DNA from 2 places in the Cytobacillus sp. QJM3NY_8 genome. Region 2 is predicted to be linked to the other one. Evidence: riboswitches for the same ligand, from Rfam matches in the RefSeq annotation. Region 2 holds a riboswitch; the other holds the start of a gene.
What was found. A riboswitch is a leader RNA that binds a small molecule or an ion and turns the genes downstream of it on or off. The one in region 2 is predicted to bind lysine.
Positions count from the first base shown of each region.

Region 1 (7,677 bases), 380 kb from region 2:
CGGTAATCTATTTCAAACTCTTCCTGATAAGGGGCTGAATCAGGAGTATCCTGGCGGCTGATTACAAAACGGACTGTTTTAGTTTTTGTTTCTTGCATGGATTAATTCTCCCCTTTCTTTTTAGAATAGTCACGCTTACGCGGTTTTATTAAGCTTACATCAATGTCTTCGTAATGGAATGCAGGAGCGGAATTTGCATCAACAAACTTCGCCATTGTTGTTTTCATGAATTCCTCATCGTTACGCTCTGGGAAATCCGGCTTATAGTGTGCACCGCGGCTTTCATTACGGTTGTATGCACCAATTGTAATAACACGAGCCAATTGAAGCATATTCTGCAATTGGCGGGTAAAGCTTGCACCCTGATTGCTCCACTTCGCAGTGTCATTAATATTGATGTTTTTATAGCGCTCCATAAGTTCAACAATTTTTTCATCTGTTTTCAAAAGCCTGTCATTGTGGCGTACAACCGTTACATTATCTGTCATCCATTCACCAAGCTCTTTATGAAGGACATATGCATTCTCTGTGCCATCAAGAGACATAATATTATTCCATTTTTCTTCTTCCTGTTTTACGTGGCGGTCAAATAATGATGATGGCAGATCTTCAGCACTCTTATCAAGGCCGCTGATATATTTGACAGCATTCGGACCTGCTACCATACCGCCGTAAATGGCTGATAGAAGGGAGTTTGCACCCAGACGGTTGGCACCATGCTGTGAATAATCACATTCACCTGCAGCAAATAGGCCAGGAATATTCGTCATCTGATCATAGTCCACCCATAGTCCGCCCATTGAATAGTGGACAGCAGGGAAGATTTTCATTGGCACTTTACGCGGGTCTTCACCCTGGAATTTTTCATAGATTTCAATAATTCCGCCAAGCTTAATATCAAGCTCTTTAGGATCTTTATGGGAAAGATCAAGATAGACCATGTTTTCCCCATTAATGCCAAGCTTCTGGTTAACACACACGTCAAAAATTTCACGGGTTGCAATATCACGAGGCACCAGGTTTCCATAAGCAGGATATTTCTCTTCAAGGAAATACCATGGTTTGCCATCTTTATATGTCCAAACTCGTCCGCCTTCACCACGCGCAGATTCACTCATTAGACGAAGCTTATCGTCTCCCGGAATAGCGGTTGGATGAATTTGAATAAATTCTCCATTTGCATAATAAGCACCCTGCTGATAAACAATCGAGGCAGCTGAGCCTGTGTTAATAACAGAGTTAGTGGATTTCCCGAAGATAATTCCAGGTCCGCCGGATGCCATAATAACGGCGTCAGCAGCAAAAGACTTGATCTCCATAGAAGTCAGGTTCTGGGCAACGACACCCTTACAAGCTCCATCATCGTCGATTACTACCCCTAGGAATTCCCAGCCTTCGTACTTTGTTACTAAGCCTGCAACTTCATGGCGGCGGACCTGCTCGTCCATCGCGTAAAGAAGCTGCTGACCTGTCGTAGCACCAGCGAATGCTGTACGGTGATGCTGTGTACCGCCAAAGCGGCGGAAGTCAAGCAGCCCTTCAGGGGTACGGTTGAACATAACACCCATACGGTCAAATAAGTGAATAATTCCTGGTGCTGCCTCTGCCATCGCTTTAACAGGCGGCTGGTTTGCCAGGAAGTCTCCGCCATAAATTGTATCGTCAAAATGAATCCACGGAGAATCGCCTTCCCCTTTTGTATTTACTGCTCCGTTGATGCCGCCCTGGGCACAAACAGAGTGAGAACGTTTAACCGGCACTAAAGAAAATAATTCAACCGGAGTCCCTGATTCTGCAACTTTAATTGTCGCCATTAAACCGGCTAATCCGCCGCCGACAACTATAACCTTTCCTTTACCCATAGTGACTCACTCCCTAATTACTAGTACAACTTAGAAAAGCGCAGAGCGCCTGCCTATCGCGCTTAAAGCCAGACTGCTTCTCAAAGCTGCAATATTATTGGCACGTTATAAATCCGAAGTCTAATAGTCTTTTATTGTCTTTTAAATGAATGCTGTTAGAGCACGTACACCAACAATAGATAGTGCAATGAATATTCCGATCGTTACATACGTGGAAATAACCTGTGAACGAGGAGATACTGTAATTCCCCAGCTGACAAGGAATGACCAAAGCCCATTAGCAAAGTGGAAAATTGCAGAAATGACTCCAATAATATAGAACCAGAACATAAATGGATTAGATAGGATGTTCTCCATCATCTGAAAGTTAACATCTGCTCCAAAGGCAGCCTGTACACGTGTTTCCCAAACATGCCATGCAACAAAAACCAGTGTAATGACACCTGAAACACGCTGCAGCATAAACATCCAGTTTCGGAAGTATCCATACCTGCTTGCGTTATTTTTTGCAGTAAAAGCAATATAAAGTCCATAGATTGCGTGGAACAGCAAAGGTAGATAGATTACAAACGTTTCAAGGAATATTCTGAATGGAAGACTTTCCATGAAATGCGCTGCATTATTAAAAGATTCCTCTCCCCCTGTTGCAAAATGGTTCACTACAAGGTGCTGCACCAAAAACAAACCAACCGGTATAACCCCAAGTAATGAATGCAATCTGCGATTAAAAAACTCACGATTACCTGCCATAAACTTTCCCCCCCTGATTTTAAAAAAATGATGCTGAGCCCCCGCTCAGGACATCATCTCGAAAATGTTATTCATTTTCTTACAATTATGTGACATGTCCATTTTACTCCCAAGATAATAGAGCGTCAAGAAAACGGATACATAAAATGTTCCATATTAATAAAATTTTTAAAAAATATTAGCGGCTAAAAAACATATATTATTCTGCGGTTCAATATGACCCAGTTGCTGCTCTCCAGTATACTGGAATAGTAATTATTTCTATGCAAATCGTTCTATTTTTTCCCGAATTGATATTAACTCTCTCAGCATATTGTATATAATAGAATCATAGAAAGAGGGGAGACTATTGAGCGAATTAGCATCTGCGAAATCCACTAATGAAGATCACATACAGTCAGTTCCGGTTTTTGGCTATGAACTAATCCGGGAAGTGCTGCTGCATGACCTTTTGGGAAATGAAGCACCGGAAATTTTATATTGGGCAGGCAAAAGGATCGCACGCATGTATCCTCTGGAAACAGCCGGCCAGATTGCCGAGTTTTTTATAAACGCCGGCTGGGGAAATCTTTCCATCGCAAACGAATCGAAAAATGAAATTGAAATGGAATTATCCAGCCAGCTGATTACAGACCGCTGCAAAAAAAATCATAACTGCACCTTTCAGCTTGAGGCCGGATTTATAGCCCAGCAGATTGAACTTCAAAAAGAAGTCATTTGTGAGGCATTCGAACATCCCCGCAAAAAAACTGGCAAAATCCTTATTACAGTGAAGTGGGATAAAAAGGATCCTGCTGAGTAATATCATATGTACAAACAATAAGCTATCAATTTTGATAGCTTATTGTTTGATATTCCTGGAATTAAGCCTTAACCGGAGAAACCGACAGATTGAATGCATCATGCAAAGCATCAACTGCATCAATCATTTTGCTGTTTTCAACAACCGCCGATACTTTAATTTCTGATGTGCTTACCATTTTCACCGTTATTTCATTCGCGGAAAGCACTTCGAACATTTCTGCAGCCACACCCGGATTGGAAATCATGCCTGAGCCAACAATCGAAACCTTAGCAAGGCCCGATTCCCATTCAATTCTGTCATAATTTAATTGTTCTCTATGCTTTTCCAGCACTTTTACTGTATCTGTGAGATCTTCATTCTTTATTGAAAATGAAAGGTTTGTCGTCTGAGCCTCTGTCATGCTCTGGATAATGATATCAACGTTAATGCGATTTTTGGCAAGCGCCGAGAAAATAGTAGACAATCCAGTCATTGAATTAGGAAGACCAAGAATCGTCACCCTTGTTATATCATCCTCAAATGCCACACCGCGCACGACTAAGTTTTGTTCCATTTTTACTTCCTCCTCAATGATTGTTCCGGCTTCCTTCTCAAGGCTTGAACGCACTTCAAGGGGAAGTCCATAATTTTTCGCAAATTCGACTGCTCTTGGATGGAGCACACCTGCCCCCAAATTGGCCAGTTCAAGCATTTCATCATAGGAAACAGAATATAATTTTCTGGCATTCTTTATAAAGCGGGGATCTGATGTAAATACCCCGGTTACATCAGTATAAATATCACATTTATCAGCTTTAAGTGCTGCAGCCAGTGCAACAGCCGTTGTATCAGATCCGCCCCGGCCAAGTGTGGTGATGGAACCATCTTCAGTCATCCCCTGGAAGCCTGCCACAATTACAATTTTCCCCTGGTTTAATTCACCCTGAATGGTACCTGGATCAATATTCACTATCCTCGCATTGCCATGGACTGCTTCTGTTTTAATGCCTGCCTGCCACCCTGTAAAAGAAACGGCGGGATGCCCTTTCGCATTTAAAGCCATTGCCAATAAAGAGATGGTCACCTGTTCGCCGGTTGTAAGCAGCATGTCCATTTCCCTTTTATCAGGTGAGGGGGAAATCTCCCTTGCCATGCCAACCAGCTGATCAGTTGTTTTGCCCATTGCCGAAACAACTACAACAACATCATTTCCCCGATTTTTTTCTTCAATTACCCGATTGGCAACATTTTGAATTCTGTCTACAGTCCCCACGGAGGTGCCCCCGAATTTCTGCACAATGATTCCCACAGCTTTCCCTTCTTTCTAAAGAAATAGTAATTTTGTGATTTGCCGTCCTATGTAAGTGAAGCATATCAGTTCACTCTGCTGTATTTGACAATGGCCTTAACTCTAAAATACCCTTTTGGGCAATAAAAAAAGCAATGGAATAGTTTACTATCCCATTGCTGTGCAGCCAAAGTATAAAAATGAGCAAACACAGTGAGATAGCTCTCCAGGACGGCATTGTCCTGACAATCCTGCATTTATTCAATGCAGAACCAGCAGAAAAAATGATGAGATTTTCTCCACTTCGGCGAACGTACCCTTTCAAAGCTTTTCATGGAAGCTCATTCTTCTCCAAGCTTTTACTGATGAAGTTCGCACCTCTACCTTCACTTAACGATTCGGTTCATAGTCCCAAAACTTTGTTTGAACTAAATGAACATACGCTTTATCGCTATAAAGTGATATTGATATAAAGTTTGAATTAGTATAACATATCTGAAATTTTCTGTCTATATCCATTTATGACTTAGGATTTCCATTTTGTTCCTCGAGCCTCAACTTCAATTCCTCGGCAACATTCTCAGGAATGCCTATTTTCCTATACTCCTCTATTGGTGCTTCTTTCATTTTCTTTACAGATCCAAAGGCTTTCAGCAGCTGTTTCTTTCGTTTTTCTCCTATGCCGGGAATATCATCAAGAATAGACTGAAAGGCATTTTTCCCGCGAAGCTGGCGATGAAAAGTAATCGCAAAACGATGAACCTCGTCCTGAATTCTCTGAAGCAGATAAAATTCCTGGCTGTTCCTTGCAAGTGGAATAATTTGAAGCGGATTACCATATAAGAGCTGAGAAGTCCTGTGCTTTTCATCCTTCACCAGGCCAGAAATCGGAATATCCAGACCGAGCTCATTTTCAAGCACATCCCGTACAGCTTCAACATGCCCTTTTCCCCCATCAATCATGATTAAGTCCGGAAGCGGCAGCTCTTCTTTCAGTACCCTTGTATATCTGCGCCGGACTACTTCTCTCATGGATTCATAGTCATCAGGGCCTTTAACAGACTTAATCTTATATTTACGGTATTCTCTTTTCTCTGGTTTGCCATCAATAAAGACGATCATGGCTGAAACAGGGTCCGTTCCCTGGATATTTGAATTATCAAATGCTTCTATCCGGTGAGGCGTATATATTCCAAGCTGATCCCCCAGATTTTCTACAGCCTTAATTGTCCGTTCTTCATCACGCTCAATTAAAGAAAACTTCTCCTGGAGAGCAATTTTTGCATTTTTATAAGCAAGCTTCACCAGGTCCTTTTTTTGCCCTCGCTGCGGTTTTAGCACCTTAACATCCAGAAGCTGTTCTGCCATTTCAGCATCAACCGAATCCGGTGCCAATATTTCTCGCGGTTTAAAGTGGTTTGCTTTTGTATAAAACTGGCCGAGGAAAGTTAAGATTTCTTCTTCCGGCTCATTATAAATAGGGAACATTGATACATCTCTTTCAATGAGTTTACCCTGTCTGATGAAGAATACCTGAACACACATCCATCCTTTATCAACCGCATATCCAAATACATCCCGGTCGGTAAAGTCTGTCATTGTCATTTTTTGCTTTTCCATTGTTGCATCTATATGGGCAATTTTATCCCTAAGCTCCTTTGCCCTTTCAAAGTCCAATTCTTCAGCAGCTGCTGTCATTTTTGCAGTCAGGTCTTTTTTAATCTCTTTGTATCCGCCATTCAAGAATTTTGCAATCTCGTCTGTCATTTGCTTATATTGGTCTTCACCTACGGCCTTCACGCATGGCGCAAGACATTGGCCTAAATGATAATAAAGGCAAACTCTGTCCGGAAGAGTTGAACATTTGCGGAGAGGATAAATTCGGTCGAGCAGCTTTTTTGTTTCATTGGCAGCCTGCACATTGGGATATGGTCCGAAGTATTTTCCCCTGTCTTTTTTTACTTTTCTGGTTGTAATTAGACGGGGATGGCGTTCGGCCGTCAATTTGATAAAAGGGTAACTTTTATCGTCCTTCAGCATTACATTATATTTCGGATCATATTTCTTGATCAGATTCATCTCAAGGATCAGTGCTTCCATATCTGAAGAAGTGACAATGTACTCAAAATCTACGATCTCATTAACAAGTCTTAATGTTTTTCCGTCATGTGAGCCTGTGAAATAGGATCTTACACGGTTTTTCAGGATTTTTGCCTTCCCCACGTATATGATGGTACCCTGCCTGTCTTTCATCAAATAACATCCCGGCTGGGCAGGAAGCAGCATCAGTTTATTTTTTATCGTATCATTCATGGCACTACACCTCCCCGGTTAAAACTTTTTATTGAAGTTCAATTTATTCATTGTTTGGCATAATCATTTTGGGGTGAAAGCTAGTATAATACTTTGTTTGCGCTGGCAGCAAACCAATATTATTTAGCCGCTAATATGCAGATGGCACATTATTACCATCTTATTATATCAGCCTGGAAACCTGCAGCATAACAACAAAACCCATATGACAAAAAAATCCCGATGTCCTTATGGGACACCGGGAAAATTCCTTATAAATTACGCATGTTTTGAAAGTAATTCAGCGAGAGCCTCTTTCGGCTGGAAACCAACCACTTTATCTACAACTTCACCGTCTTTTAGAACGATTAATGTCGGAATGCTCATTACGCCAAACTTTCCAGCAGTTTCCTGGTTTTCGTCAACATCGATTTTTACAATTTTTACTTTATCGCCCATTTCAGAATCAAGCTCTTCTAAAACAGGAGCGATCATTTTACAAGGGCCGCACCAAGGAGCCCAGAAATCTGCCAATACTAATCCCGAACCAGTCTCAGCAGTGAAGTTTTGGTCAGTTGCATGTGAAATAGCCATTTGATATGCCTCCTAAAATTTAACTCAAATACTAACGACAGTATACCATCGTTTATTATATGTTGCGAACAATCTGCTCGATCGTAATTTACCCTATTTGGAACAGA
Region 1 covers NZ_CM149681.1:4,250,271-4,257,947, forward strand. Annotated here, with positions in the region: gene sdhB (succinate dehydrogenase iron-sulfur subunit) at 1-98, opposite strand, end outside; gene sdhA (succinate dehydrogenase flavoprotein subunit) at 102-1,862, opposite strand; gene AC0VZ9_RS21865 (succinate dehydrogenase cytochrome b558 subunit) at 2,004-2,612, opposite strand; gene AC0VZ9_RS21870 (YslB family protein) at 2,962-3,414, shown strand; gene AC0VZ9_RS21875 (aspartate kinase) at 3,476-4,705, opposite strand; lysine riboswitch at 4,896-5,075, opposite strand; gene uvrC (excinuclease ABC subunit UvrC) at 5,204-6,997, opposite strand; gene trxA (thioredoxin) at 7,256-7,570, opposite strand.
Region 1: another riboswitch for lysine. It lies ahead of AC0VZ9_RS21875 (aspartate kinase); the one in region 2 lies ahead of AC0VZ9_RS23780 (Na+/H+ antiporter NhaC family protein).

Region 2 (7,677 bases):
ATTAGACTTCACCTGATGCCACTTTATCATAATGAATTGAAGAGGACAAGCCGAAGATTCTGGTATTACCATTAATTGATATTTATTAAATTATCCATTCCTCACAAACTAAATAAGCAGACCATAAAAGAAGGGAGGATTTCCGTGCGGATATTATTTACCGCAGCTGCGGCCTTATCGTTATTTCTGATTTCCTTATGCACAGTCAGCGCCCAAGAAAATCAAGCTGATGTATATAAACAAAGAATGACCTTATATAAAAAAGTTGAAGCTGTTACGAACATCCCCTGGTATTACCTTGCGGGGATTGATCAGTATGAACGGAATGTCCGGCAGTCCAGAAGGGATATTCCCAAAGCAGAAGGCATTACAGGCATCTATTTTAAACCTGAAGAGTGGGCGGGAATATTGAACCCAGATCCATCCGATGAGAATCCTACATCCATACAATTTTTCAATGGAATAGGAATGGACGGGGACGGGGACGGAAAAGCCAGCTTGAAAAGTGATGAAGATGTTCTTCATTCCTTTGCCAAATTCCTTCTCTCATATGGTACAGACCATGATAATTTAAAAATTGGATTGTGGAATTATTATAAACGCGATAAAGCTGTCGGCATCATTATCGGCAAAGCCCAAATTTATAAGCAGTTCGGCCGCCTTGATCTTGATGATCACACCTTCCCTGTCCCTTTGAGGAGCAATTACAGCTACAGAAATACCTGGGGTGACGCCAGAGGATGGGGCGGAAGGCGGATTCATGAAGGAACAGATATTTTCGCTGATTACGGGGTGCCCGTCCGGGCTACATCTTATGGAATAGTGGAAATGAAAGGCTGGAACAAATATGGAGGATGGAGAATCGGCATCCGTGATATTAATAATAACTATCATTACTTTGCCCATTTAAGCGGATTTGCAAAAGATCTGAAAGTTGGGCAAATCGTTGAGCCTGGGATGATGATAGGAGGGGTAGGAAGCTCCGGCTACGGGCCTCCGGGTACATCAGGTAAATTCCCTCCCCATCTCCATTATGGCATATACAAAGACAATGGCTATACTGAGTGGTCCTATGATCCATATCCTCATTTAAGATTATGGGAAAGACAGGATCGGATAAAAGCAAGAAGAAAATAAACATAAATAAAGGACTGCCTATTTAACCAGGCAGTCCTTCATTATTTATTATTTAGCTTTTTTTGCTTTAGATACGGCATTCATGATACTTGCTGCCAGACCGCCCCAGATAATGAGCATCCCAACCACCATCATTGTAATTGCGCCACCAGACATTATTGAGATACCTCCTTATCATTTGGGATCGTAAGCTTAGTCTGTGTTTCGTTCTTTTTAATTGCCATAAACACAAAGCCTAAGATAATGGCTCCAATTGCTACTCCCCATCCTGAATAGAGCAGGAAGCTTGTAGGATATCCTTCATAATTATCTTTAACATTCGTAATAATGTTTTGAATCATCATATAACCAAGCACGATTGGTGTAATTCCAATTAAACACACTTTCCACCATGCCCCAAGTTTTATATCGGAAACAGCATCTGCATGGTTTTGAAGATTTTTCAATTCTTTTAAAACCCATCCAACAATTACAACCTGGACAAGTCCTGCCAAAGCAACTCCAAACTGGTTAATGAAGTAATCAGCTGCATCAAGGAAGTATAAACCGCCCTGTGTAGCAAAAAGGATGGAAATAACAGCAGATAAACCGCCGCCAACAAGAACAGCTTTATTACGTGATACATTAAACTTATCCTGTACTCCGGCAACAAATGTTTCAACAATTGAAATTAGCGAAGTTAAGCCCGCCAGTGTTAAACAGATAAAGAAGAAAGACCCGAATAACCCATTTAAAGCAGGGAATTCGTTAATGATTTGCGGGAATACCACGAATGCTAATCCTACACCGGATGATACAACTTCATTAATACCCACACCCTGCTGTGCAGCCATGAATCCTAATGCGGCAAAAACTCCGATCCCTGCAAGAAGTTCAAATCCAGAGTTTGCAAAACCTGTAATGAAAGCACTATTTGTCAGATCCGTTTTCTTAGGAAGGTAGCTTGAATATGTTACCATGATGGCAAATCCAATTGATAAACTAAAGAAGATCTGGCCATATGCCGCAACCCAAACTTTAGGTTCTGCAATCATCTCCCAGTTCGGCTTAAAGAATGCATCCAAGCCGGCAATAGCTCCATCAAGCGTCAATGCGCGAACAACAATAATTAAAAATAAAACTACAAGGACAGGAATAAAGATTTTGTTCGCGATTTCGATGCCTTTTTTAATTCCCTTGAACAGGATGCCAAGTGTTACTACCCAAACAATAACTAACGGAATAAAAACTCCTGGGACAATCCCGCCAATATCTCCTGGCGTTTCAGAAAGCTTCAAATATTCTCCAAAGAGGAATCCGTTTGGATCGTCACCCCATTTGAGATTAAACGAAAAGCCTGCGAAAGACATCGCCCATGCGATAATAACCGCATAATATGTTGAAATGACAAATGAGATGGCTACCTGCCACCAGCCTAACCATTCGTATTTTTTACTTAATCTAGCATAAGACAGTGGTGCTGAACCCCGATACTTATGGCCAATTGTAAATTCCATAATCAGAAGCGGTATACCTGCTGTCAGCAGAGCAAATAAATACGGAAAAAAGAATGCTCCCCCTCCATTTTCATATGCAACTGCAGGGAAACGCCAAATGTTTCCTAGACCAATTGCAGAACCCACTGCTGCCATTATAAAGCCAGCTCTGGATCCCCACTGCGGACGATTCTCCATAGTAATTACTACCCCCTGTAAATATTCCCAATTAAAAAGAACAATGGGAACTTTTTATATTTTCAGATAATTAAATCTAACTAAGCCTAGTATAGCTAGTTTTTGATAATCTGTCAAAACATTATTTTCCTAATAGTATTATTTTTCGAAATAATTTATTTTAGTACATTGCCAGAGTAAAGCACATAAAAAATTAGTATACTCGTATTTTAATTATCATTAGAATTCAACTCGGCCAGGAGTTATTCCACCAAAGCTGATCAATATATTCTTTGTCCTCACCCCCTTAGTAAAATTTATTCTTAAAAGCTAAAAACTTTCATTTTTTATTCAGAAAATTCAAAATAAAATTGGTAAGATGCCAAAATTAACCTTGTTTGCTCTTCTAAGACCCGGGAATATAACCAATGTGCTTAACCATTACCAAATATAGCATAAAGCACTACAAAGGAGGTTTTTACAAATGGATGCCAATATTATCGGAGTTTATAATTCACAAAGGGAAGTAGTAAATGCCATTCAAGAACTGCAGAATGACGGATACCCTGTTCAAGATCTATCCATCATTGGACAGACAGAACACCTGGATACGTCTCTTGAAGATAAAACCGGTGTTCATACAGAGACCTTCGAGACTAAAGATAGAGACAGCAGCGAGAGCGCGGGATTCTTAAATAGTCTGGCATCATGGTTTGATGATGATCGCATGAGCAGCGACTCTGCAGGTGAAAAGTTCAGGGAACTGGGCATGTCAGATGATGAAGCACGCAAGTATGAAGCTTATGTAAACGAGGGAAAAATCATTTTATACAGTGATAGAATGGATACTGCAACAGGCTTTACCAATGCCGGAACTGCTGAAGCCAATGTGGACAGCACTTACAATGGGGGATATAGCCAGCAGAGGAATCCCGCTGAAGAAGATGAACAATCATTAAAACTTCGGGAAGAACAGCTGGATGTGTCAAAAGAACGCGTTCAAGCCGGAGAAGTTGAAATCCATAAAGATGTTGTGGAAGAACAAAAAGCAATTAATGTACCGGTAGAGCATGAAGAAGTGTATGTAGAAAGAAGAAAAGTGGATGATCCAACTGGCGCAAGCACATCACCTATATCAGATGAGGAAACAATCAGGATCCCAATTACAGAAGAGCGTGTAGAAGTCTCCAAAAGGCCTGTTGTCACCGAAGAAATTGTCGTAGGCAAACGGGAAGTTCAGGAAACCCAGCAGGTTAAAGAAAACCTCAAGAAAGAAGAAGTGCATCTAGAAGGCGGCCATGAATATGTTACTGACGATGAAGACTTAGATCGTTCTCTTAATAGAAGAAATAATGACAACCTATAATTAAAAAGGTCCCTTCCCGGGGACCTCTTTAATATGATGGATGAACACCAAAAGGCTTTCTCAAAGAGAAAGCCTTTTTCTATAGGTTTTTAACTAGCCTTATTTTCCTGCCAGGCTTCTTTTTTGCCACGGCCAAGGAAAGCAAATGCCGCAACAAGAACAGCCACTGTGAGTAATGCGATAGCAGTGCTGCCAGTAAACCCGACGATTAAATAACCAACAGCTGCGATACCCGCTGAAATCAAGGCGTATGGAAGCTGCGTCATCACATGGTCTATATGGTTACACCCTGCTCCAGTTGAGGAAAGAATCGTTGTATCGGAAATAGGTGAACAATGATCTCCGAAAACCGCTCCGGCAAGGACAGCTGACATAGCCGGCAATAACAGCGCGATATCTGTTGCTGCAGCAATGTCTCCAGCAATCGGAAGCAGGATGCCGAAAGATCCCCATGAGGTTCCAGTACTGAATGCCATAATTCCCGCGATGAGGAAAAGTAAAAGCGGAAGCCATGAAGTGCTCATATTGGAACTTTCCACAATACCTGCCAAATACTTTCCAGTTTCCAGACGGCCGATCAGATCAACAATCGCCCAGGCAAACAGCAAGATATAAACAGCTGGAAGCATGGATTTTACGCCTTCCCATACCCCTTTGCCAAAAACATTTGCGTTAACACCTTTCAAAACAAAGGCCTGACGGAAGAATAATCCCATTGAAACCACTAGACCTACGAGGCCGCCAAGGATAAGTGACTTCGATACATCTGTGTTTTCAAAAATTTGCAGGATCGTCGCATTTCCTTCAACCGCCTGTGACCCCGTCCAAAGCATCGCACCAACTGTACCAATGACTAGGGCAATAATTGGCCACACAAGATCTCCGACTGATCCTTTTGAACTTGTTGGAAGGTCGTCTTTAAGCTCACCAGGTGCAGGCTTCTCAGGATCCATTACAAGTCCCTCTTCAACTGCCCGCTTCTCATGTACCCTCATTGGCCCAATTTCGATGCCCCTTATTGCAACAATAAACACAATAGCGAGTGTAGCCCATACATAAAGATTCATTGGAATCATTTGAATAAATGCCGAGAAAGCTGAATACTCGCTAACATTATGGGCAGCAAGGATAGTTCCAATCAGCGCAATGATGTATGCTCCCCAGCTTGATACTGGTGAAACCACACAAACAGGTGCTGAAGTCGAATCAATCAAATAGGCAAGTTTCGCACGGGAAACGCGCTGCCTGTCAGTAATCGGACGTGAAATCTGGCCGACTGCCAGAGCATTGAAATAGTCGTCAATGAATATGATAATACCTAAAACAGCTCCGACAATCTGTGCGCCTGCACGGGTCTTGACCCGCTTCATCGCCCATTCTCCAAATGCGCGGCTTCCGCCTGAAATAGATATAAATGCAGTAATAACTCCTAATACAAGCAAGAATAAAATAATATATACATTCCAGGTGTTCAGCTCTCCCTCTGAAACAAAAATTCCTTTTACAGCATCCCAAATGATGCTGAATGTTTCTGTGATGCTAAATTCAGCCAGCAATAGTGCGGCTGTTACGATTCCCACTCCCAATGACAGCAATACACGCCTGGTCAGGATAACCATGGTGATTGCTACCAAAGGCGGAAGCAGGGAGAAAATCGTGTTTGCCATTACTTGTCCTCCTCTGAAATTTGATTGGTGTCCAGCTACAGGCGCCGATAAGCGGGCGCCTTCCGCTTTTCGCAGGGGAAACAACAAGGATGATGACAGAGTCAAAATAAAAAAAGAGTAACGATAGAGAAAAATCTATCATTACTCTTTTGAAGTAATTAGTTTCTCCATCACGATCTGTAGCTCCCCATTATGAAGGCTTTGACAAAGTATATTCATACTTTCCCCTCATAATGACAGTGTTACTCCTATTCGAAGTAACCCCAGCAAGATTAGTTCTGACTCACTAATCATGCTTCGGCAACATTCCCTTTCGGCTGCGGTCTTAGTTGTCATCCTCGCACAGCGTACTCTTGAATCTTGCGCCTCTACCCCATCGGATATGATAAGGTTTTTATGAAATTATATTGAAATTTTATCAAAATACTAATCTATTTGCAAGTGTTATTGGCCGGCCGGTATTTCTATTGATGGTGAGGTGCCCCCTCCGCCATTATAAAATTGCGGGACCTTTCCTGGGTAAATACCATAAGCGGCAAGCACATCCTCCTGTACAGTGATAATTTTGGTGGCAAAAGGAATAATGATTTGAACCTGCACATCCAGGCGTACCAGAACCTTTACTTCAACATTATTAATGCCATGATCCTTTGTTTCAGTTATAAAATTGGAGGTAACAGAGCCCACTGCATTAAATTTTACCGGTATCCGGGGACCCAAGTTTCCGAGAAGCGCATTATTGGTTGCCTGGCCAAGCGGCACATAATAAACAATTCCATTTGTATTCTCCATTTGTTCCGTGTTGATTTCCACGTCTGTAAAGGACTCCAAAGCATCCAAATCGCCCTTTTCCGCTTTCTTAATATTATCCTGAACCAGTTCGGTTACTTCCGCTTTGACCCTGTTCAGCTTTTCAACATTGATGCTGACAACACCGCTTTCACTTGCTTCAAACATATCTTCCAAATCCATCACATTGGTAATTTTTTTATTAATCGCATTGTTTATCACCAATGATGCGATTTTCCTTGTCTGTGAATCGGCATAGCTCATAAGTGTGGGCTTAAGCCCTTCGTTGATAATCCATAGGCCGGCAGCAGTTGAGATGACGAAAAATATAAAGGTCAATAGAAATACATAGCGAAATGGCAGAGGACCTTTCCGGGGCAGCCGGCCGCGAAATTTTGCCAAAACAAATCCCCCCTTTACAAGCTATATGTATGCTGTAAAGGAGGGAACTAGGCTCAAAAATCCAAAATAGTTTATTGTTGTACAAAAGTCGTATCGCATCCTATAATGACAGAATTCAATTCAATCCTCAAATCTGCTTCATATGGCTCGACATTCCTGCCCTTTTCTTCAAGTATGCGGATGACAGGCCTATCACTCAGACCCGCGTTCTGCCGGCAGACAACGCCTTTCCTGCCATCATTCAGCTCGACTGTAACACCCACAGGATATACAGCGACCGCTTGACGAAAAACTTCGATTATCCTCTTATCAAATAACTTTTCTGCCCCTGCATACAAAATCTCCAGACCTTCATGCGGAAGCATAGCCTGTCTGTAAATGCGATTAGATGTTACTGCATCAAACACATCGGCAATCGCAATAATCTTGCCGAAATCATGTATCTCGTCTCCCTCAAGGCCGCGCGGGTAGCCGGTACCATTCAAACGCTCATGATGCTGAAAGGCACAATGTGCAACAAGGAGCGGAATCGTCTCTACTTTTCTTAATATATTAAATCCATCTTCAGGGTGCTTCTTTATTGATTCAAATTCTTTCACTGTCAATTTACCCGGTTTCAAAAGAATATCTGCCGGCACCTTCATTTTTCCTACATCATGGAGAA
Region 2 covers NZ_CM149681.1:4,628,816-4,636,492, forward strand. Annotated here, with positions in the region: gene AC0VZ9_RS23760 (M23 family metallopeptidase) at 145-1,137, shown strand; gene AC0VZ9_RS23765 (methionine/alanine import family NSS transporter small subunit) at 1,186-1,293, opposite strand; gene AC0VZ9_RS23770 (sodium-dependent transporter) at 1,293-2,810, opposite strand; gene AC0VZ9_RS23775 (YsnF/AvaK domain-containing protein) at 3,274-4,155, shown strand; gene AC0VZ9_RS23780 (Na+/H+ antiporter NhaC family protein) at 4,245-5,822, opposite strand; lysine riboswitch at 5,995-6,201, opposite strand; gene yunB (sporulation protein YunB) at 6,267-7,013, opposite strand; gene AC0VZ9_RS23790 (HD-GYP domain-containing protein) at 7,085-7,677, opposite strand, start outside.